3 regions of the Saccharococcus thermophilus genome follow, and region 1 is predicted to be linked to each of the others. Evidence: riboswitches for the same ligand, from Rfam matches in the RefSeq annotation. Region 1 holds a riboswitch; each other region holds the start of a gene.

Region 1 (6,969 bases):
GCATAAGGGGTACTCCGTTTGTCTCTTTTTACATGGTAATTATTGTAATGAAAATTGCTCAACTACAGTATGGGAATTAACTTTGGGGCATTATTCTCGCCACTTGTATGCGGATTTTTAGCGGAAGAATATTTCGCAACGAAAATCAATGGTGTCATCCATTACGGATTTAAATACGGATTTTTAGCTGCTGCGATTGGTATGATTATTGGACAATTAATTTTCAATCTATTTGGAAATCGTTATTTAGGAGATATCGGTAAAAAACCTACCGGCGCACCAGCGAAAACAAACAAAGAAGAAGTAAAAGCAAAAAAACCTTTAACAAAACAAGAAAAACAAAACGTTGCCGTTATTTTTATTTTAACATGCTTTGTCATTTTCTTCTGGGCTGGATTTGAACAAGCTGGAAGTTCGTTAACGCTATATACAGATAAATTCGTCGATAAATCGATTGGCGGCTGGACGATGCCTACTTCTTGGTTCCAATCCATTAACCCATTCTTTATCATCGTGTTGGCGCCGATTCTGTCGAAAATCTGGACAAAACTTGCGAATTCCAAACGCGGTGACTTGCCAAGTCCGGCAAAAATGGGTCTTGGTATGATTTTACTTGGCCTTGGATTTGCTGTATTAATTCCAGCGGTATTACAAACAGGAAGCGACGAACACCATATCGTCGAAAAAGCAAACTTGTTGTTCATTATCTTCACATATTTCCTTCATACGGTCGGCGAACTTTGCTTGTCACCAGTTGGATTGTCGATGGTAAGTAAACTTGCGCCTGTTCGACTCGCATCGGTGCTAATGGGCGTATGGTTAGCAGGAACTGGTGTCGCACAATTGTTGGCTGGCCAATTAGCAGCGTTTACGCAATCTTTAGGTTATTTGGAAATTTTCAGCTTAATTAGCGGCGTGACCATCGGATTAGGACTTATTTTGCTATTGTTTACGAAAAAATTGGTGCGAATGATGAACTAAAAAGTTGGATCCCTTTTTACGGGGCCAGCTTTTTTTTATAATTTTTTGCTCTTGGTTCACCCTATAACTAGTGAGGTGACATATAGATGAATAAACGAACTCTTTTCGCTATCACGACTGGAGTTGGCATTCTTTTTGTGATGATCACAGCAATCATGAAGACATATCGTCCGACAGTCCATCATGAAGAAACAAATCAGCTAAGACCGAAACCGGCCCCTTATATGACAACGACGCCTCGTTCCCATCCAACGGTCGTTACGTTGGACAGTTTGGCAATGGGCGAAAAACTGAAACATAAGCTAAACCATCATCCAAAAATTATCAAAATTCATCATAATAGCCGAGATAAAAGCCATTATTTTAATCATGAAATCACCGTCCGTTTTCAAACGCTTCCGTCTCCCCGCGAGATCAAACAAATGGAACGGACGATTGACGGAAAATTAGTCGACCATTTTGATCACTTTTTTATCTTTCGTTCCTCGACGAAAGCTTATCATGAATTATGTGAATATTTTCAATCCATCCCTTCTGTCGCTTACTGCGAGCCAAACTATATTTATTTGCAAAATGAAATCCCAAACGATTTGCTTTATTCGCGTTATCAATGGAACTTGCCAGTGATTGACACCGAAGCGGGCTGGACGTTATCACGTGGAAAAAAAAGCGTTACCATTGCCGTTATTGACAGCGGGGTCGATTTGAATCATCCAGATCTCGTCCATCGCCTTCAAACAGGCTATAACGTTCTTGCTGAAAATAATATTCCGGAAGATGACAACGGCCACGGCACACACGTCGCAGGCATTATCGCCTCGGAGCCAAACAACCATGAAGGGGTTGCCGGCATCACATGGTTTAACCGGGTGATGCCCATCAAGGCATTAAACGCCGACGGCTATGGCACAAGTTTTGACGTTGCGAAAGGAATCCGCTGGGCAGTCGACCATGGGGCAAAAGTGATCAACTTAAGCCTCGGCAATTATCAGCCTTCGACCGTATTGGAAGAAGCGATTCGCTATGCTTATAGCCACGATGTTGTACTCGTTGCCGCTTCAGGAAATGACAGTACTTCCCAGCCTAGCTTTCCCGCCGCCTATCCGGAAGTGATCAGCGTCGGCGCAGTGAATCCTGATCTTTCTTTTGCCACTTATTCCAATTACGGAAATTATTTAGATGTAGTGGCGCCTGGGACTAATATTGCGAGCACGTTTTCGCAACATCGTTACGCAGCTCTTTCCGGGACATCGATGGCTGCCCCGCACGTCACGGCATTAGCCGGTCTCATCCGCTCCATCAATCCGCACCTGACGAATGATGATGTAAAACAAATTATTATCAACACTGCTACCGATCTTGAGAACAACGGCAAAGATCCGTATTACGGATATGGTTTAATCAACGTCTATCGCGCGTTGGAATTAGCCAGCCGCTGGCGATAGCCATATGGATGGGGATTGTTACAGTACGTAATGTCTCCATCCTTTCGTGTGCGTCAGCAGTGTTGTCACCATCCCCACTACGGTGACGACAACGAGTGAATAAAGAAACGATGTAGAATCGATAACATAACTCCCAATCGTAATAATGAGCGTATCCATCAGAAAAATAATGATCCCTACATTCCAATTGGTCATTCTCGCAATAAATTGCGCTAATAAGTCCGTTCCTCCCGTACTCGTCTCTTCCCGCAGCATCATCCCAATTCCAGTGCCCACCAAAGCCCCTCCAATAATCGAGCTAGCGATTGGATCAATCACAATAATGCCGCGCAGCCCAGAAAACATATCAATCATTAGAGAAGAAAACAATAAACCGTGAAGGCTGTTATAAAAAAATGGGCGATAGTAAAACCAGGCCATAATATAAAGGGGAATGCTCAATAAAATAATCGTCAGCCCCGCTTTTACATGCCAAATATATTTGACGATTAAACCAATTCCAATGATTCCCCCATCTAACAAATGGTGAGGAACTAAAAAAACATTAATGCCGATTGCGAGAAAAATACTCCCAATAATCGTAATAGCCAATTTTTTTAACATCAGAGCGCCACCCCATTGTCCTCCGGCTTGCTTCAATCAAACTTGGTGCGCTAGCCAAAAACTTCGATATAGTTATTATATGGTGACACTTTCAAAGACTTGTCTCTTATTTTCTATTGCTATAATTACAATAATGGATTATAATATGGAATATATTAATATATTAGTATAATTGAATATGACGCTCATTCGACCCTTGAAGTAGAGGTCGCGGCTTTTATGAGTACGGTAAACGAGACGCAGAGCACGTCAAAGACTTTACCGGAAAGGAAAAGCTGCCGAAGTCTGGGCATTTCTCTGGGTGCTCAGGCTGGGGTTGTCACCGAATAGGGGCAACACTGTCATGCCTGCATAGTCTGCGGGTATGGAGCGCTATCTTCATGGGAGAGTTGATGGTATGCAGCTATTTCAACACTGCCGTCGAATCTCCTTCGACGGCTTTTTTATTTATGTAAAAAGGGCATAAACATCTTTCGTTTTTTAACTTATTTGTATAAAGGAGCGAGTTGTTAATGGAAACAGCAACAAAAACAATGGTTACTTCTTCTGCTTCTCTTTCTGAGGGTGGACTGCGGCGAAAACTAAAAACACGCCATTTAACGATGATTTCCCTCGGTGGAACGATCGGTACAGGTTTATTTTTAGCCAGCGGCGGAGCGGTGCATACAGCAGGACCCGGCGGAGCACTTGTGGCATATATCGCTGTTGGCGTTATGGTGTACTTTTTAATGACAAGCCTTGCGGAAATGGCTGCGTACATGCCTGTTTCTGGATCTTTTAGCACGTATGCGACAAAATTCGTTGATCCTGCGTTAGGATTTGCATTAGGATGGAATTATTGGTACAACTGGGCGATTACAATTGCAGCGGAACTATCAGCCGTCACGATGATTATGAAATTTTGGTTTCCACATAGTCCGTCGCTTTTATGGAGCGCGCTTTGCTTAGTCATTATGTTTCTTTTAAATTATTTATCCGTAAAGGGATTTGGAGAGGCGGAATATTGGTTTTCCCTTATTAAAGTGGTAACGGTTATCGTATTTTTAATTGTCAGCTTCCTGATGATTCTCGGAATCATGGGTGGTGAAGCGGTTGGCTTCAAAAACTTTACCATTGGAGATGCCCCGTTTCATGGCGGTTTTATGGCTATGTTAGGAATCTTTATGGCGGCGGGATTTTCCTTTCAAGGAACGGAATTATTGGGAGTTGCTGCTGGCGAAACAGAAAATCCGGAACACAGCATTCCCCGCGCCATTCGTAGCGTGTTTTGGCGCATTTTGCTATTCTATGTATTAGCTATTTTGGCAATCGGCTTGCTAATTCCTTATACAGATGGAAAGCTTGCTAATGACGATGTCACGGTTAGCCCGTTTACACTTGTATTCGATAAAGCTGGAATCGCCTTTGCCGCTTCCGTAATAAACGCTGTCATTTTAACTGCTGTATTATCGGCAGGTAACTCTGGGATGTACGCATCAACCCGCATGCTTTGGGATTTAGCCCGTGAAGGGAAAGCACCAAAATTTTTAGCGAAATTGGATAAACGTGGAGTTCCGGTGAATGCGCTTATTGTCACTTCATCAATAGGAACGCTTGCCTTTTTAGCTTCTTTCTTTGGCGACGGTGTCGTTTATACATGGTTATTGAACGCTTCCGGAATGTCGGGATTTATTGCATGGCTAGGTATTGCTATTAGCCATTATCGATTCCGTAAAGCGTACATTGCTCAAGGGAAAAGTCTCGATGATTTACCGTATAAAGCGAAATGGTTCCCGTTCGGTCCTATTTTTGCGTTCATTGTTTGCACTATTGTTATTTTAGGTCAAAACTATCCAGCATTTATTGGCGGAAAGATTGACTGGTACGGGGTTCTTGTTTCGTATATTGGCCTACCGCTCTTTATTATCGTCTGGCTTGGGTATAAGTTTGTGAAAAAAACAAAAATCGTTCCATTACATGAATGCGATTTTGAACAAAAATAAGGACTTGGTATGTATGACCAAGTCCTTACTTTTGTTCTTTTTGCTTTTCATCATCGATCATTCCATTTGCTGCATTTTTAAATTCACGCAACGTTTTTCCGACCGCTTGTCCTAATTCCGGCAATTTTTTTGGACCAAAAATTAACAACGCGAAGAAAACGATCAGAGCAATTTCTCCAAACCCGATGTTCATGTGATTCACTCCATATGTTTATTCATTTTTCTATTATTATACCATACCAAAACGGAAAGCGCCATTTTCGATACGACTATTCTTCTTGCAGAAGACGAACGGGTACTTCCATTTCACTCTCTGGACGATTTTTTATATAAATACGTGCCATTTCCCGTTCTTCATCCACGTGTTGAATCATTACCTGCTGCCCCTCGTATGTGACTGGCACGATTTTTCCCGATTCAGCGATTTGTTTGGCGCGTATGACTTCCATTACGATATTCCCTCCCTTCTTCGTCCGCTTTGGCGCTATCTTCCGCTAACGCACGTACTCCTTTCCAAAACAATTCGTCATTACATGTAATTGGTTCAAGTTCTCCTTCGTCCCCTTTCGCGTTAATTACTTCTAATAACTGGGTCATATCGGTCGTTTCGCGTTCTTCTTCCCTATATATCATCAAAATGTCACACCTTTCCAAAAATTGATATACTATTGACCCCTCAAAAAAGAAAAAGTATCATTCGAAGTGGTATAAATAAGAAAGGAGGAAGACACTATGAGCGAGCGCGATTATTACTTTGACAACGCAAAATGCGTATTAATGCTCCTCGTCGTGTTTGGCCACTTTCTCCGCCCGTATATTGATAATGTGCTATGGGTACATAGTTTATATATCTGGATCTTCTTTTTTCACATGCCGGCGTTTATCTTGATTTCCGGCTATTTTGCGAAAAAAATCCGCGAGCAAGGATATTTCAAAAAAATTACAAAAAAGCTACTTGTCCCATATTTGATTTTTCAGCTGCTTTACTCTGTTTATTATTTTTTTATATAAAGAAGATTCGCTTGAGTTTAATTTATTGACCCCTCACTGGAGTTTATGGTTTTTAATCAGCCTGTTCAGCTGGAACATATTATTATTCGTGTTCTCTAAAATACCAAAGTCGATATCGCTGTCACTCGCCCTTCTTTTAGGGGTCGGAGCCGGGATGCTTGATGCGGAAAAATGGCTGAGCCTATCGCGTACATTTACGTTTTTCCCATTCTTTTTGCTGGGATTTTTCCTCGAAAAAAGCGAGATCAAGCGCTTATTTACATGGCGAATCCGCTTATTTTCCATTGTTGCGCTCATCGCGATGTTTGTTTTGATTCATTTTGGTTTTCCAGATTTGCCGCAGGAATGGCTGTACGGCTCTAAATCGTACGATGCGCTTGGCGTTCCGGAAGAAGACGGTGTTGTCGGACGTCTAACAATTTATGGGGCAAGCACACTGATGATGATCAGTTTTCTCGCCCTGGTCCCAAACCAGCGTTATTCGTTTTCCGTATTCGGGACAAGAACGTTTTATATTTATGTTTTGCACGGGTTTATTTTAAAATATTTGCATGAAACAAAGTTTCCGGATTTTATCATGAACATTCACGGCTACCCGCTGCTGTTAGGATTGTCGGTTCTCATTATTCTCTTTCTTGGAAGCAAGCCGATCGTACAAATTATGCGCCCGCTTTTAGAGCTGCGTTTGCCGAAAAGAAAACAAGCGGTTTCTTAGTCAAGCAAAAAAGGTGCCCATACTTTTAGGCACCTTTTTTGCTGGATTGCACCGCCCGAACCAGCTGTCTGGCAGCCGTCTCCGGAGACGAAGCAGAAGCGATGGCGCTGATCACAGAAACACCATCCGCCCCTGCCGCGATAACCTCGCCGGCATTGTCCGCCGTAACGCCCCCAATGGCGACCAGCGGAATGGCGATGCCATGGCGGCGCAGCAAACGGATAATCTCCGG
Region 2 (6,969 bases), 1.1 Mb from region 1:
CAAAGGTGTCCGTGGTGACGCGAAAGCTGATGTTGCGGGCGGCAAACTTTCGGTCCATGTGCCAATGGAAGAGTGGAAACTCCCAAGAAGAGTCCGAAAACTGCAAAGTTTAGGAGTGCCAAGCAGATGGCATATGAATGGGGAAACACTCAGAAGAAATATTTGGAGAGTAGCCGCTAGTCCCATCTTGCATAAAGCCCTTGGAAACTCTTATTGGGAGCGCCAAGGGCTGAAGAGTCTTCGTCAACGGACGTCAGACTTAATGGAACCGCTGTATACCGAACGGTACGTACGGTGGTGTGAGAGAACGAGGGTTAGTTCCCTTCTCTTACTAGATTGACAAATATTGTTCAAACCACCCGACAATATGATGGAGCCGTTCAAGGCGAAGAGTCGGCGGACCGCTGCGGGAAAGATCATGGTTTGCTTCTGGGAAGCGGACGAGCTTCGTTTCCCGTTTTAAATGTTTCAGCGCGATAAACAGCTGTTCTGCTTGTTCGATCGGGCAGCGGTAATCCTTTTCGCTATGGAGAATCAATAATGGAGTTTGAATGTTCTTTACATATTTCAGCGGAGAATGATGCCAAAGCCGTTCCGGATCTTCCCACACATTGCAGCCGACTTCCCATTCTGTGAAGAAATAACCGATGTCACTTACGCCGTAAAAGCTGAGCCAGTTCGAAATCGAGCGCTGCGTTACTGCTGCTTTAAAGCGGTCCGTATGTCCGACGATCCAGTTTGTCATAAATCCGCCGTAGCTTCCGCCAGTAACGCCAAGGCGCGTTTCATCGATAAAATCAAAATGTTCGAGCACATAATCGACACCGCTCATAATGTCTTCATAGTCCATCCCGCCATAATCGCCGCGCACCGCGTTGACAAACGTTTGGCCGTAGCCGTGGCTACCGCGCGGATTTGTAAACAGCACCGCATATCCTTTGCCCGCGAGCACCTGCATTTCATGGAAAAAAGTAAAACCGTACATCGCGTGTGGACCGCCGTGAATTTCGACGATGAGCGGCACTTTTTGTCCTTGTTCGAGATGAGGGGGCTTCATCAGCCAGCCCTGAATGGTCCAGCCATCACGGGATGGATAGGTGAATGCCTCCGGTTCGGAAAGGTCAATCTCGTCTTCCAACTCCTTATTCACATTTGTCAGTTTGTTTCGTTTTCCATCGTGAAGAGAAACGGTATATAAGTCACCGATACAGGTTGGTTTGCTAATTGCCGCAATCGCTATATGTTGATGCGGGTGAATCGTTAATCCATACAGATGGAAATCGCCGACTACAGATGGTGTAATTGTTCCGTCCAATGCTACATGATAAAGGTTGACGCGCCCTCGTTCGGAAGCAAGAAAATACATACCGTTTCCTTCTTTATCCCAAATGAGTCCAGGACTTGGCGCATCGGAATGCATGTCACCTACCATCGCATCACCGACATGCATATCCCAATCGGCGGTAAGCGCCCGTTTTTCTCCGCCAGCGAGATCAAAAATCCAAACTCGATTTAACGTAGCGGCTAAATATTCGAGCTCATGCCCAATCGCCGCAAGCGTTTTTCCGTCCGGAGACCAAGACAGCGAAGTGAAAAAACCTTTTCCATCGGTGATTTTTGTCGTTTTTCCGCTGTCGATATCAAGGAGAAATATATCGCGCGTAAACGTAAAATCAGGCTCATCGCTTCGATTGGCGATAAATGCGACTGTTTTGCTGTCAGGGGATATGGCAAATGAGCCGATTTCGTCATCGCCGTCTGTCAGAGCTTGAATCTCGCCTGTTTCTACATTGATGCGAATGAGTACATCTTGTTTATCATCGCGAAATCCCGCTGCATCGGATTTGTATTGTAGCCGATCTACGATAAGCGGTGTCAGTTTGCGTTTTTCTTTCTCTTTTTTGTTTTGCTCCTCGCGCTCTTCTAGCGTTTCTTCCTTGCCAAGAGAAGTGAGTGCTACGAGAAACCGCCCATCCGGCGACCAGCACGGATGGCGCACTCCGTTTTTTAATGCGGTTAACTGGCGCGCTTCCCCGCCATCTGTCGGAAGAAGCCAAATTTGTGTTTTGTCGGAGCGGTTGGAAAGAAACGCGATCGTTTTTCCATCCGGGGACCAACGCGGGAAAGCGTCTTTTCCTTTTCCAAACGTCCATTGTTTTACTTTGCCATCCGCTAATGTCAAGAGAAAAAGATGAGAGCGATATTCCTGCTCGTCATCAATCGTTTTTTGTACAAAGATAACTTTCTCGCCATCTGGGGAGAATTGAGGGTCGCTCACAAAGCGGATGCGAAACAAATCTTCTGAGGTGATGCCGCGCAATTTTTTCTTTGCATTCTGTAAATTCATCCAACCCACTTCCTTCATTAAAAATTTTTCTATAGTATTTCGATAAATGAATTACCTTTCCCTCTAAAACTTGGTAAAATAACGGCAATGATCATGTCACGACGAAAGGGGGGAGATGGCGAAATTGCTATTGATGTCAGCTGGCTTTTATAGTGAACGAATGAAAACAGCGTTTATCCGCTTATGCGATCAGAACTTTGACAAGATGAAAACGGCTATTATCACAACTGCTGCTGAACAAAAATCAAACAATCGCTTTGCTAGAAAGGCGAAAGAAGATTTTCAGTCGATGGGGATTCAGCCCGTTGATTTTATCGATGTGGAGGCAATGGTGATTGATGGGGAGGAAAAGAGAAAAATATAAAAACGAACGTCCGCGGCTTTCGGACGTTCGTTTTCGTTATGCCGACATTTTTTGTTTTTCTGCTGTTTGCTGTGCCGCTTTTTTCACTAGCGGGTAGAAGAAAATGCCGCTTAAAAGCAGGACAACCCCAAGCATAAACGTTTTGATATCGGCGGTGCCGGCGATGATGACCCAGACGGAATAAATGGTAGCCAGAGCGGCAACGATTCCATCGATCATGCGGCCCTGTGCCGCACCCTTGTATGTTTCGCCGGTCAGCGTCAGCTTTAATTGGAAGACAGAAGCGATAAAATATGGGACGAGATACGCTAATGTCGCGATGTAAATGACAAAGTCAAACGCCGCTGACATCGAGTTGGAAACCGTCGAAAAAATAAAGATTTGCGCCAATCCATTCGAAAGAACTAAAGAAAAGCTTGGTACTTTCTTTTTGTTTTCCTTTAAAAATGCTGGAATAAACAAACCTTGTTTTGCCGCCTGATACGGTACTTCGGCGCTTAACAGCACCCAGCCAAGTGTCGAGCCGAGCAAGCTGATTAAGCCGAGTCCCGCAAGAACGTAGCCGCCGCTTGGGCCTAAAATCGCAACAATCGCATCAACAAGCGGTTTTTCCGAATGAATGAGTTCTTTTTGCGGCAATACTCCCATGACAAGCACACTAATGCCGATATAAATTGCAAGGGCAATCAACAAGCCAAGGATTGTTGCGCGTTTGACATCGGCTTGTTTGCGCGCGCGCGATGCAAACACAATCGCCGATTCGACGCCGATAAACGCCCACAATGTCGACACCGCCGCATTCTTGATTTGACTTAATAATCCAATCGAATGTCCTGCACCATCATAGCGCGGTGCAACAAACGAACCGATGTTGCTTTTGTCAAACGCAAATAAAGCAATGACGATGAATAGGAAAAATCCAAGCACTTTTGCCGCTGTAGCGAGAAAGTTCAGCTTTCCCGCACTTTCAATGCCGCGCAAAATGATGAAATGCATGCCCCAAAGCAACACTGTGCAAACGGTAAAGGTGAGGAAGTTTCCTAGTTTTACGTCAAGCGAACCGATCGTAAATAATGTTTGTTTGCTTGTTAAAATGGGGAAAAACGTCGATAAATAGCTGGCGAATGTCGTAATAATTGCCACGTTGCCGGCGAAGTTGCCGATCCAATATCCCCATGAGGACATAAAGCCAGATAGAATCGAGACGTTCGATCCTTTTGGAAACAATTCTTTTGCATAAATTTGCGGCCCACCGTTTAATTCCGGCTTGCGAATCGCCAAGTTGCCAAAGACAAGCGCCGTCATTAAGACGCCAGCGCCCGTTAACAGCCACGCGAAAATAACGCCGAGCGGGCTTGCCGCTTCCGCGAGCGAGCGCGGAAGCATAAAAATTCCTGAACCGACCATATTGCCAAAGACAAGCGCCGTTAATAGCCATAATCCTAGCTTTGGTTGCTGCATGAAAATGAGCTCCTTTCCTGTTGCTTTCTTTATCTCCAAAAAAAATACACCCTTGCGTTTTCAACGGGTGTAAAACATCCGTTTCCAACTGCCAATCGAAGCGCTCCACCGTTTTTAACGGCGGCAGTGCTGCTCTTGTTCAGATGCAGACTCAGCCTGCGGCGCCAGAGAACACCGCAAACTTCGGCAACGAACCTTTTCAGCGAAATTCGTCGACCCTCTGTATCTCCTTCCGCTTGCTATTGTTCATTGCGGCCTCTATCTCGGAGACATGACGAGAAAGAAAAAATATTCAATGGATGTCATTATTATACGAATTTCGACAAAGTTCGTCAACGAGCTTTTTTATTAGAAAAAAAGGATTTTCCGTGTGAGAATGGAATAGAATCTAAGATAAGGAAAGCAAGAGAAAAGGAAGGGATCGCATTGAAGTTTTCTGAGTTTCGTTACGAACGGCCGAATATCGAGAAGATGCAAGCATCATTTCAACAGGCGCTGCAATCGTTTCGCAAGGCAACGAGTGTCGAAGAGCAGCATGAAGCGATGAAAGAAATCAATCAGCTTCGCAATGATTTCAGCACGATGGCAAACATTTGCCATATCCGGCATACGATTGATACGAATGATGAATTTTATAAACAGGAACAAGATTTTTTTGATGAAACGGAACCAATTGTCAAAGGACTTGTGAACGATTACTACCGTGCGCTTGTTTCCTCGCCGTTTCGCGCGCAGCTGGAGGAAAAATGGGGAAAACAGTTGTTTGCGCTTGCCGAAACGCAGTTAAAAACATATTCGCCGGATATTGTGGAAGATTTGCAGCAAGAAAATAAACTGACGAGCGAGTATACAAAATTAATCGCTTCGGCGAAAATTTTCTTTGAAGGGGAAGAACGGACGCTCGCCCAGCTTCAACCGTTTGTCGAATCGCCGGACCGCGAGATGCGCAAGCGGGCGAGTGAGGCGCGTTTTGCCTTTTTCCAAGAACATGAGCAAAAGCTTGATGAAATTTACGATCAGCTTGTGAAAGTGCGCACTGCCATCGCTCGAAAACTTGGCTTTAAAAATTTCGTGGAACTCGGCTATGCACGTCTTGGACGAACCGATTACAACGCCGAGATGGTCGCGAAATTCCGCAAGCAAGTGGAAGGGTATATCGTTCCCATTGCCGTGAAGCTGCGCGAGCGGCAGCGGAAACGCATCGGCGTCGAGAAGCTGAAATATTATGATGAAGCGTTTGTGTTCCCAACCGGCAACCCGACGCCAAAAGGGGATGCAGACTGGATTATCGAAAACGGGAAAAAGATGTATGAAGAACTGTCGCCGGAAACGGGAGAATTTTTCCGTTACATGATAGAAAATGAGCTGATGGATTTGATCGCGAAAAAAGGAAAAGCGAGCGGCGGCTATTGCACCTATATCGAAAATTATAAAGCGCCATTTATTTTCTCCAACTTTACCGGCACATCGGGAGATATTGATGTGCTCACCCATGAAGCGGGGCACGCGTTTCAAGTGTATGAAAGCCGCCATTACGAAATTCCGGAATACAACTGGCCAACGTTAGAAGCATGCGAAATTCATTCGATGAGCATGGAATTTTTCACCTGGCCGTGGATGGAACTGTTTTTCCAGGAAGACGCAGAAAAATATCGGTTTTATCATTTAAGCGATGCACTCTTATTTTTGCCGTACGGCGTGGCGGTCGACGAATTCCAGCATTTCGTCTATGAAAACCCGAACGCAACGCCAGAGGAGCGGAAACAAGCGTGGAGGAAAATCGAACGGAAATATATGCCGACACGAGACTATGACGGCAACGCTTATTTAGAGCGCGGCGGCTTTTGGCAGCGGCAAGCCCATATTTACACAGACGCATTTTACTACATTGACTACACGCTCGCGCAAATTTGCGCGTTCCAATTTTGGAAACGTTCGCGTGAAAACTATGAAGAGGCGTGGAACGACTATTTAACTTTATGCCGTCAAGGCGGAAGCAAGCCGTTTACCGAATTGGTCCGCGTCGCTAACCTTGTTTCGCCGTTTGAAGACGGCTGCGTCCAATCGGTAGTCGGTGAGATTGAGGGATGGCTGAATAGCATCGATGACAAACAACTTTAACAACAAAAAAGGAAGAAGTCAACGAAGGATTTCTTCCTTTTTTGTTGAATGGAATAGTTTTAGTTTTTCAAAGAAGGGAGAACAACGAAATGTATGTGGGGTTATTTCCGGCGGCAAAAACCGCGCCACACAGGGAAAAGAAGCGGAGTATGAAGGAGAAATATACGCGGTTTATTTGTTGAAAGAAGTCCAAGGGAAAGGATACGGAACGAAGCTTGTCAAAGCGCTAGTCGATGATTTTCAACATAAGCGGATTCGTTCTATGGTTGTGTGGGTGCTTGCCGATAATCCGTCGCGCCTGTTTTACGAGCGGCTAGGAGGCGAGAAAATCGCAGAGGAGGTTGTCGATATTGGTGGGAAAAAGCTGGTGGAATGGTGCTATGGATGGAAAAGCATCGAATATTTCGCATAAATAAGTAGCTGCCTAGGCGAAAGGCAGCTTAAAAAAAATATGTAATGAGTGATTACTTACTTTAAAATATAATTGGTATCGTGTAAAATATAAGTGAGTAATCACTCACTATAAAATAAAAAGGGGGAAGGATTTGTGTCCGAGAAGTCGTGTATTCGTATGGAACATGTATCAAAACGTTTTGGAAAAAAGACGGTTATTGAAGATGTATCGCTTGACGTATACAGAGGGGAAATTTTTGGGATGCTTGGACCTTCTGGAGCG
Region 3 (6,969 bases), 710 kb from region 1:
ATGTAATAACGCGAGCAAGTTGAAGCATATTGTATAGCTGACGGATAAATGTCGCTCCTTGGTTGCTCCATTTGGATGTATCCGTTACGCTGATATTTTTATAGCGTTCGAGCAATTCTTGAATTTTTTCATCTGTTTTCAACAGCTTGTCATTGTAGCGGACGATTGTCACGTTTGCGGTCATCCATTCGCCAAGCTCTTTATGCAACACATATGCGTTCTCTGTTCCATCCATCGATAAAATGTTGTTCCAGCGTTCTTCTTCTTGTTTGACATAGCGATCGTACAATGATGACGGCATCGCGTCTGCCGATTTCTCGAGTCCGCGAATGTAGCGGACAGCATTTGGACCAGCAATCATACCACCATAAATCGCTGATAATAAGGAGTTTGCTCCGAGTCGGTTCGCCCCGTGGATCGAGTAATCGCACTCACCAGCGGCAAATAATCCTTTAATGTTTGTCATTTGATCATAATCGACCCATAGACCGCCCATCGAATAGTGCACAGCTGGGAATACTTTCATCGGTACTTTGCGAGGGTCTTCGCCCATAAATTTCTCATAAATTTCGATAATTCCGCCAAGTTTTACATCGAGTTCTTTTGGATCTTTATGAGAAAGATCTAGATATACCATGTTTTCGCCATTGATGCCAAGCTTCAAGTCAACGCAAACATGGAAAATTTCCCGTGCTGCAATATCACGAGGAACAAGGTTTCCGTAGGCTGGATATTTTTCTTCAAGGAAGTACCATGGTTTCCCATCTTTATATGTCCAGACTCTTCCACCTTCCCCGCGGGCCGATTCACTCATCAAACGCAATTTATCGTCGCCAGGAATCGCCGTCGGGTGAATTTGGATAAACTCCCCGTTTGCATAATAAGCACCTTGCTGATAGACAATCGATGCCGCCGAACCGATGTTGATAATCGAGTTGGTCGATTTGCCGAAAATGACTCCCGGTCCGCCTGTCGCCATGATGACTGCATCCGCAGGAAACGCTTTAATTTCCATCGATTTCAAATCTTGTGCAACAATCCCGCGGCAAATTTGTTCATCATCTAAAACAACACCTAAAAATTCCCATCCTTCATATTTCGTTACAAGCCCGGCTACTTCATGGCGCCGCACTTGTTCATCGAGCGCATACAATATTTGCTGGCCTGTTGTCGCTCCTGCGTATGCGGTACGGTGATGCTGTGTTCCACCGAAGCGACGGAAATCAAGCAACCCTTCAGGAGTACGGTTGAACATGACCCCCATGCGGTCAAGCATATAAATGATGCTCGGCGCTGCCTCACACATCGCTTTTACCGGAGGCTGGTTCGCTAAAAAGTCGCCGCCATATACGGTGTCGTCAAAATGTTCCCAAGGAGAATCTCCTTCCCCTTTTGTATTGACCGCGCCGTTAATCCCACCTTGCGCGCAGACAGAGTGAGAACGCTTTACAGGAACGAGCGAGAACAATTCTACAGGTACCCCTGCTTCCGCGATTTTGATCGTTGCCATTAGACCAGCTAGACCGCCGCCAACTACTATGATTTTTCCTTTTTTCATTGCTACTCACTCCCTAAAAGATTGCTAGTTGTGGATTAAGCAAATGCTAAAATGGCACGAATGCCAACAATGGAAAGCGCGACAAAAATGATCATCGTTAAATAAGTGAAAACTTGTTGCGAACGAGGAGACACCGTTAAACCCCAGCTTACGCAGAAAGACCATAAACCATTGGCAAAGTGAAACACCGTTGACAAAATTCCGACAATATAAAAGCCAAGCATAACCGGATTGTCCACAATATTGGCCATCATTTCATAGTTTACTTTCGCTCCGAGCGCGGCTTGGACGCGCGTTTCGTACACATGCCATGTAATAAAAATCAATGTGATAATTCCCGTGACCCGTTGTAATACAAACATCCAGTTACGGAAATATCCGTAATTTCCGACATTAAATTTCGCTGTAAAAGCGATATAAAGACCATAAATGGCATGGAACAGCAGCGGAAGGAAAATAACGAATATTTCTAGAAAGTAGCGGAATGGTAAATTCTCCATAAAAGAAGCCGCCCGGTTAAAGGCCTCCGGTCCTTTCGTCGCAAAATGGTTTACGACTAAATGTTGTACTAAAAAGACTCCTACTGGAATGACTCCTAACAGCGAATGAAGCCGACGGTAATAAAATTCGCGATTTCCTGCCATATGTAAACCCCCTTTAACGAATAACAGTGAAAAAATCGTGTGCTCCCCATCCACAATGAGTGAAATGTAACGGCTTCCATTTCCATGAATCATTGTGTCACATTCATTGTACCCCCACATTGTACAAGCGTCAAGAAAACAAATTCATAAAATGTTCAAACATTTTCATATGAAAATCGCAACGAAAAACAACGAGAAAGATAATGCACGTCCCCTTCTATTTCGCTATAATGATGAATGGATAGAAAGAGGGGAATCATGTGAAACTGCCAACGCTAGAAGAACAATATAAGGCATTAGAAGACATTTCTATTTCCGCGTTCGGCGCGGAACTTCTCCGGCAAGTTGTCCTTCCGGAATTGCTGGGAAAAGAAACGGCCAGCATTTTATATTGGGCCGGAAAAAGTTTAGCGCGCCATTACCCGCTCGCGACATTGTCCGATGTGATCACTTTTTTTGAAAAGGCCGGATGGGGAACGCTTTCTGTTGTCGAAGAACACAAAGATGAACTTCACGTCGAACTGTCCGGCACCATTATTGCCGCGCGGCTTGCTCTTCATGAGCATTGCACCTTCCAGTTAGAAGCAGGTTTTCTTGCCCAGCAAATTGAGCAACAAAAGCGCTTTGTCACCGAAGCGTTCGAACAACAAAAAAAGCGGGAAAATAAAGTGCTTATCATCATTAAATGGGACCTTAAACAGGAGATAGAATAATGAAAGAAGCCTGTCCGGAGCAGGCTTCTTTCATTTTATGCGCGCGCTGCCGCTGCTTCTTCGGCAAGCCCAAACGCTTCATGGAGCGCTTCGACTGCTCGAACCATATTTTTCTCATCGATGACAGTAGAAATTTTAATTTCCGACGTGCTAACCATTTTGATTTCAATATTCTGGCCCGCTAGCACTTCAAACATGCGCGCCGCCACTCCCGGATTCGAAATCATGCCGGAACCGACGATCGATACTTTGGCCAATCCGCTTTCATATTGTACGTTTACCCCTTCAAGCGATTGCAACACTTGAAGCGTTTCCGGCAAATCCTCCGTGCGAATCGAAAAAGAAACAGACGTAGTGTCTGCCTTCTCCGCGCTTTGAATGATGATGTCCACATTAATGCCGCGCTTTGCGAGTGCCGTAAAAATAGTCGGCAATGCATGTAAGCTGTTTCCAATTCCATTTACTGTAATTCGAGTAACTTGATCTTCAAAAGCGATTCCCCGTACGATTAAATGCTGTTCCATCGAAACTTCCCCTTTCACGATTGTGCCACTTTCATTTTCCATACTTGAGCGCACCTCAAGCAGCACTTCATAGTTTTTCGCAAATTCCACCGCGCGCGGGTGCAGCACCCCCGCTCCTAAATTAGCTAATTCTAGCATTTCATCATAGGAAATTTCTTTTATTTTCCGTGCTGTCTTTACGTAGCGCGGGTCGGTCGTAAACACGCCAGTTACATCCGTGTAAATATCACACTTATCCGCTTTTAACGCCGCCGCCAGCGCCACCGCCGTCGTATCGGAACCGCCGCGACCGAGCGTCGTGATTTCCCCTGTTTCCGTCACCCCTTGAAATCCGGCGACAATGACAATGGCCCCTTCACCAAGATGCTTGCAGATTCTTGCCGTATCGATACCCGTAATGCGGGCGTTTCCGTGCATTTCTTCCGTTGTAATCCCGGCCTGCCATCCCGTTAATGAAATAGCTTTATATCCCTTTTCATGCAATGCCATGGCAAGAAGGGCAATGCTCACTTGTTCCCCAGTTGCAAGCAGCATATCCATTTCCCGCTTGCTCGGCTGTGCGGAAATTTGTTTGGCCAGATCGACAAGTTTATCGGTTGTCTTCCCCATAGCCGAAACAACAACGACAACTTTATTTCCTTTTTCAACCTCCTCTATTACGCGATTAGCGACATGTTGAATTCTTTCGGTGGAACCGACGGACGTTCCACCAAATTTTTGTACGATGATTCCCATTACGTTTCACCCTTTTGCCTATTGTTTATAAATAAAAAACAGCAATGAGAGAAATCTCATTGCTGTGCATCACGAACACGAAAAAAGCGAATTCGCCTCGCACAGTGAGATAGCTCTCCAAGATGAATCACATCTTGACAGTCCTACATTTCTTAAACGCAGGACCAGCGGAAAAAGCAATGAGACTTTTTCCACTTCGGCGACGCTCCCCTTTCCACATCCGTCATCGGAACTCATTTTCCTCCGGATGTGTACTCTTGAAGTTCGCACCTCTATCTTCACTTCGGCGTTTGAAAGTGTATAAATATGAAATTTATTGCAATCATATCAAACTTTCATGTTGTTGACAATATTATTCTCGCAATTTCTCATAAATTTTTTCGGCAACGGAGCGCGGAATGTTTGCTTGTTGCAATTCTTCCACCGTTGCTTCTTTCATGTTTTTAATGGATCCGAAATGCTTCAATAATGCTTTTTTCCGCTTTTCCCCAACTCCAGGAATATCATCTAACACAGAGTGAAACATCGTTTTTCCGCGCGTTTGCCGATGAAATGTAACCGCAAACCGATGCACCTCATCTTGAATGCGCTGCAATAAATAAAACTCTTGGCTGTTTCGTTCTAATGGAACGATTTGCGGAGGATTCCCCATGATTAGCTCGGATGTGCGATGCTTGTCGTCTTTTGCAAGCCCAGCGAGCGGAATATCAAGTCCTAATTCGTTTTCAAGCACATCCCTTACCGCAGCTAAATGCCCTTTTCCTCCGTCAATAATAATCAAATCAGGAAGCGGAAGACCTTCTTTTAGCACGCGAGTATAGCGCCTTCTTACCACTTCGCGCATCGATTCATAGTCATCCGGTCCTTCTACCGTTTTGATTTTATATTTGCGGTACTCTTTTTTCTCCGGTTTTCCATCGATAAAGACAACCATCGCCGAAACAGGATCGGTGCCATGAATGTTGGAATTGTCAAACGCCTCAATACGGTGTGGCACAGGTATTCCCAATATTTTCCCTAAGTTTTCTACCGCTTTAATCGTTCGCTCTTCGTCCCGCTCGATTAAATAAAATTTTTCTTTCAACGCAATTGCCGCGTTTTTATTGGCCAAATCAACAAGTTCTTTTTTCTTTCCCCTTTTCGGCTGAACAACCGTTACTTCCAGCAGCTGCTCGGCAAGCTCGCCGTCAATGTCAGCAGGCAAAATGACTTCTTTCGGCTTAAAGTGGTTCGCTTTTGTATAAAACTGTCCCAAAAACGTCAGCAATTCCTCATCTGGGTCTTGATACATCGGAAACATCGATGCATCGCGCTCAATCAGCTTGCCTTGACGAATGAAAAATACTTGTACGCACATCCATCCTTTGTCATAGGCATAACCGAACACATCGCGATCAACGAAATCGTTCATGGTCATCTTCTGCTTTTCCATCGTTGCTTCAATATGGGCAATTAGATCGCGGTATTCTTTCGCCCGCTCAAATTCGAGCGCTTCGGCTGCTTTCATCATCTTTTTCGTGAGCTCTTCTTTTACTTCTTTATACCCACCGTTTAAAAAGCGAACGATTTGTTCGACAATTTCTTTATTTTGCTGTTCGGACACCGGATGCACGCACGGCGCTAGACATTGTCCCATATGGTAATATAAACAAACTCGGTTCGGCATGGTTGAACATTTGCGCAGCGGATAAATGCGGTCTAACAGTTTCTTCGTTTCATTTGCCGCCTGTACATGCGGATACGGTCCAAAATATTTTCCACCATCTTTTTTCACTTTTCGTGTAATGATTAGGCGAGGATGCTGCTCCGCGGTAATCTTGATAAACGGATAACTATTGTCGCCCTTGAGCATCACATTATATTTCGGATCGTACTTTTTAATTAAGTTCATTTCCAAAATGAGCGCTTCGATGTTCGAAGAAGTGACAATATATTCGAAATCGGCAATTTCGTTGACAAGCCGCAGCGTTTTTCCGTCATGCGTGCCGGTAAAATAGGAACGCACACGGTTTTTCAGCACTTTTGCTTTGCCAACGTATATTACTGTGCCGTTTTTATCCTTCATCAAATAACATCCCGGCTGCTCCGGAAGCACGGCTAATTTTTCTTTTAAGTGATCATGCATCATAATCACTCCATCAAGTTAATTCATCCATTCATACAGCGTAATGTTTCCGTACACTGGATCTGCCAGCGTGCTGGAACGATATGTTTTCACCCTCCGCAAATGGCCGGCAAGGGGAACTCCTCGCGCCCGAAATCCTTTCACAACATGGCCAGTCATATAAATTTTAGCATGTTGATAGTTCTCTTTGTCTTGTAAAAAAAATGAAAAGTGCAAAACGTCCTTATGGGGAAAATCCACATCTAAGTATTGTAGCACACGCGTTTCTTCCCATGTGTACAGAACGAATTTCTCTTTGCTGTTTTGTAAATCATACGCTAACTGATAGGTTGCCGGCAACTGTAATGCTTGCTCGCGCATATGCCATGTCCCCGTTACGAATTGCACGGCTAACACCACCATCGCTAGGCTCCATCGGTACATAGACATATGATTGCGGACAAAGCAAATCCAGCCATACAACAAAACAAGATGAACAAGCGGGAGAATGTGCCGCGGTTTCTCAATATTTTGCGCAAATAACACCCAAAGAAAATAAACAAATCCAGAAACAAGAAGCCAGCTCGGAAACGGGGATTTCCTTGACCGCCATATCGCCGTCCATGCAACCATATACAAAAAAAGCAGGATCACGTTTTGACTTGCTATCCCTGTCCATAAAATATTATAA

What was found. A riboswitch is a leader RNA that binds a small molecule or an ion and turns the genes downstream of it on or off. The one in region 1 is predicted to bind lysine.
Region 2: another riboswitch for lysine. It lies ahead of BDD39_RS12935 (amino acid permease); the one in region 1 lies ahead of BDD39_RS07275 (amino acid permease).
Region 3: another riboswitch for lysine. It lies ahead of BDD39_RS11030 (aspartate kinase); the one in region 1 lies ahead of BDD39_RS07275 (amino acid permease).

The regions. Positions count from the first base shown of each region.
Region 1 is NZ_JAASRS010000001.1:1,405,011-1,411,979, forward strand. Features, by position in the region: gene BDD39_RS07255 (IS701 family transposase) at 1-6, shown strand, start outside; partial or broken gene BDD39_RS07260 (peptide MFS transporter) at 64-981, shown strand; gene BDD39_RS07265 (S8 family peptidase) at 1,068-2,426, shown strand; gene BDD39_RS07270 (YitT family protein) at 2,445-3,029, opposite strand; lysine riboswitch at 3,224-3,412, shown strand; gene BDD39_RS07275 (amino acid permease) at 3,542-5,011, shown strand; gene BDD39_RS07280 (twin-arginine translocase TatA/TatE family subunit) at 5,037-5,204, opposite strand; gene BDD39_RS07285 (H-type small acid-soluble spore protein) at 5,281-5,460, opposite strand; gene BDD39_RS07290 (hypothetical protein) at 5,429-5,644, opposite strand; partial or broken gene BDD39_RS07295 (acyltransferase family protein) at 5,744-6,737, shown strand; gene thiE (thiamine phosphate synthase) at 6,763-6,969, opposite strand, start outside.
Region 2 is NZ_JAASRS010000001.1:2,486,065-2,493,033, reverse strand. Features, by position in the region: partial or broken gene BDD39_RS16790 (group II intron reverse transcriptase/maturase) at 57-271, shown strand; gene BDD39_RS12945 (S9 family peptidase) at 332-2,347, opposite strand; gene BDD39_RS12940 (hypothetical protein) at 2,463-2,711, shown strand; gene BDD39_RS12935 (amino acid permease) at 2,748-4,172, opposite strand; lysine riboswitch at 4,264-4,441, opposite strand; gene BDD39_RS12930 (M3 family oligoendopeptidase) at 4,599-6,293, shown strand; gene BDD39_RS12925 (GNAT family N-acetyltransferase) at 6,277-6,705, shown strand; gene BDD39_RS12920 (ABC transporter ATP-binding protein) at 6,865-6,969, shown strand, end outside.
Region 3 is NZ_JAASRS010000001.1:2,115,367-2,122,335, forward strand. Features, by position in the region: gene sdhA (succinate dehydrogenase flavoprotein subunit) at 1-1,558, opposite strand, end outside; gene BDD39_RS11020 (succinate dehydrogenase cytochrome b558 subunit) at 1,594-2,202, opposite strand; gene BDD39_RS11025 (DUF2507 domain-containing protein) at 2,463-2,915, shown strand; gene BDD39_RS11030 (aspartate kinase) at 2,951-4,174, opposite strand; lysine riboswitch at 4,277-4,457, opposite strand; gene uvrC (excinuclease ABC subunit UvrC) at 4,527-6,299, opposite strand; gene BDD39_RS16445 (hypothetical protein) at 6,318-6,932, opposite strand.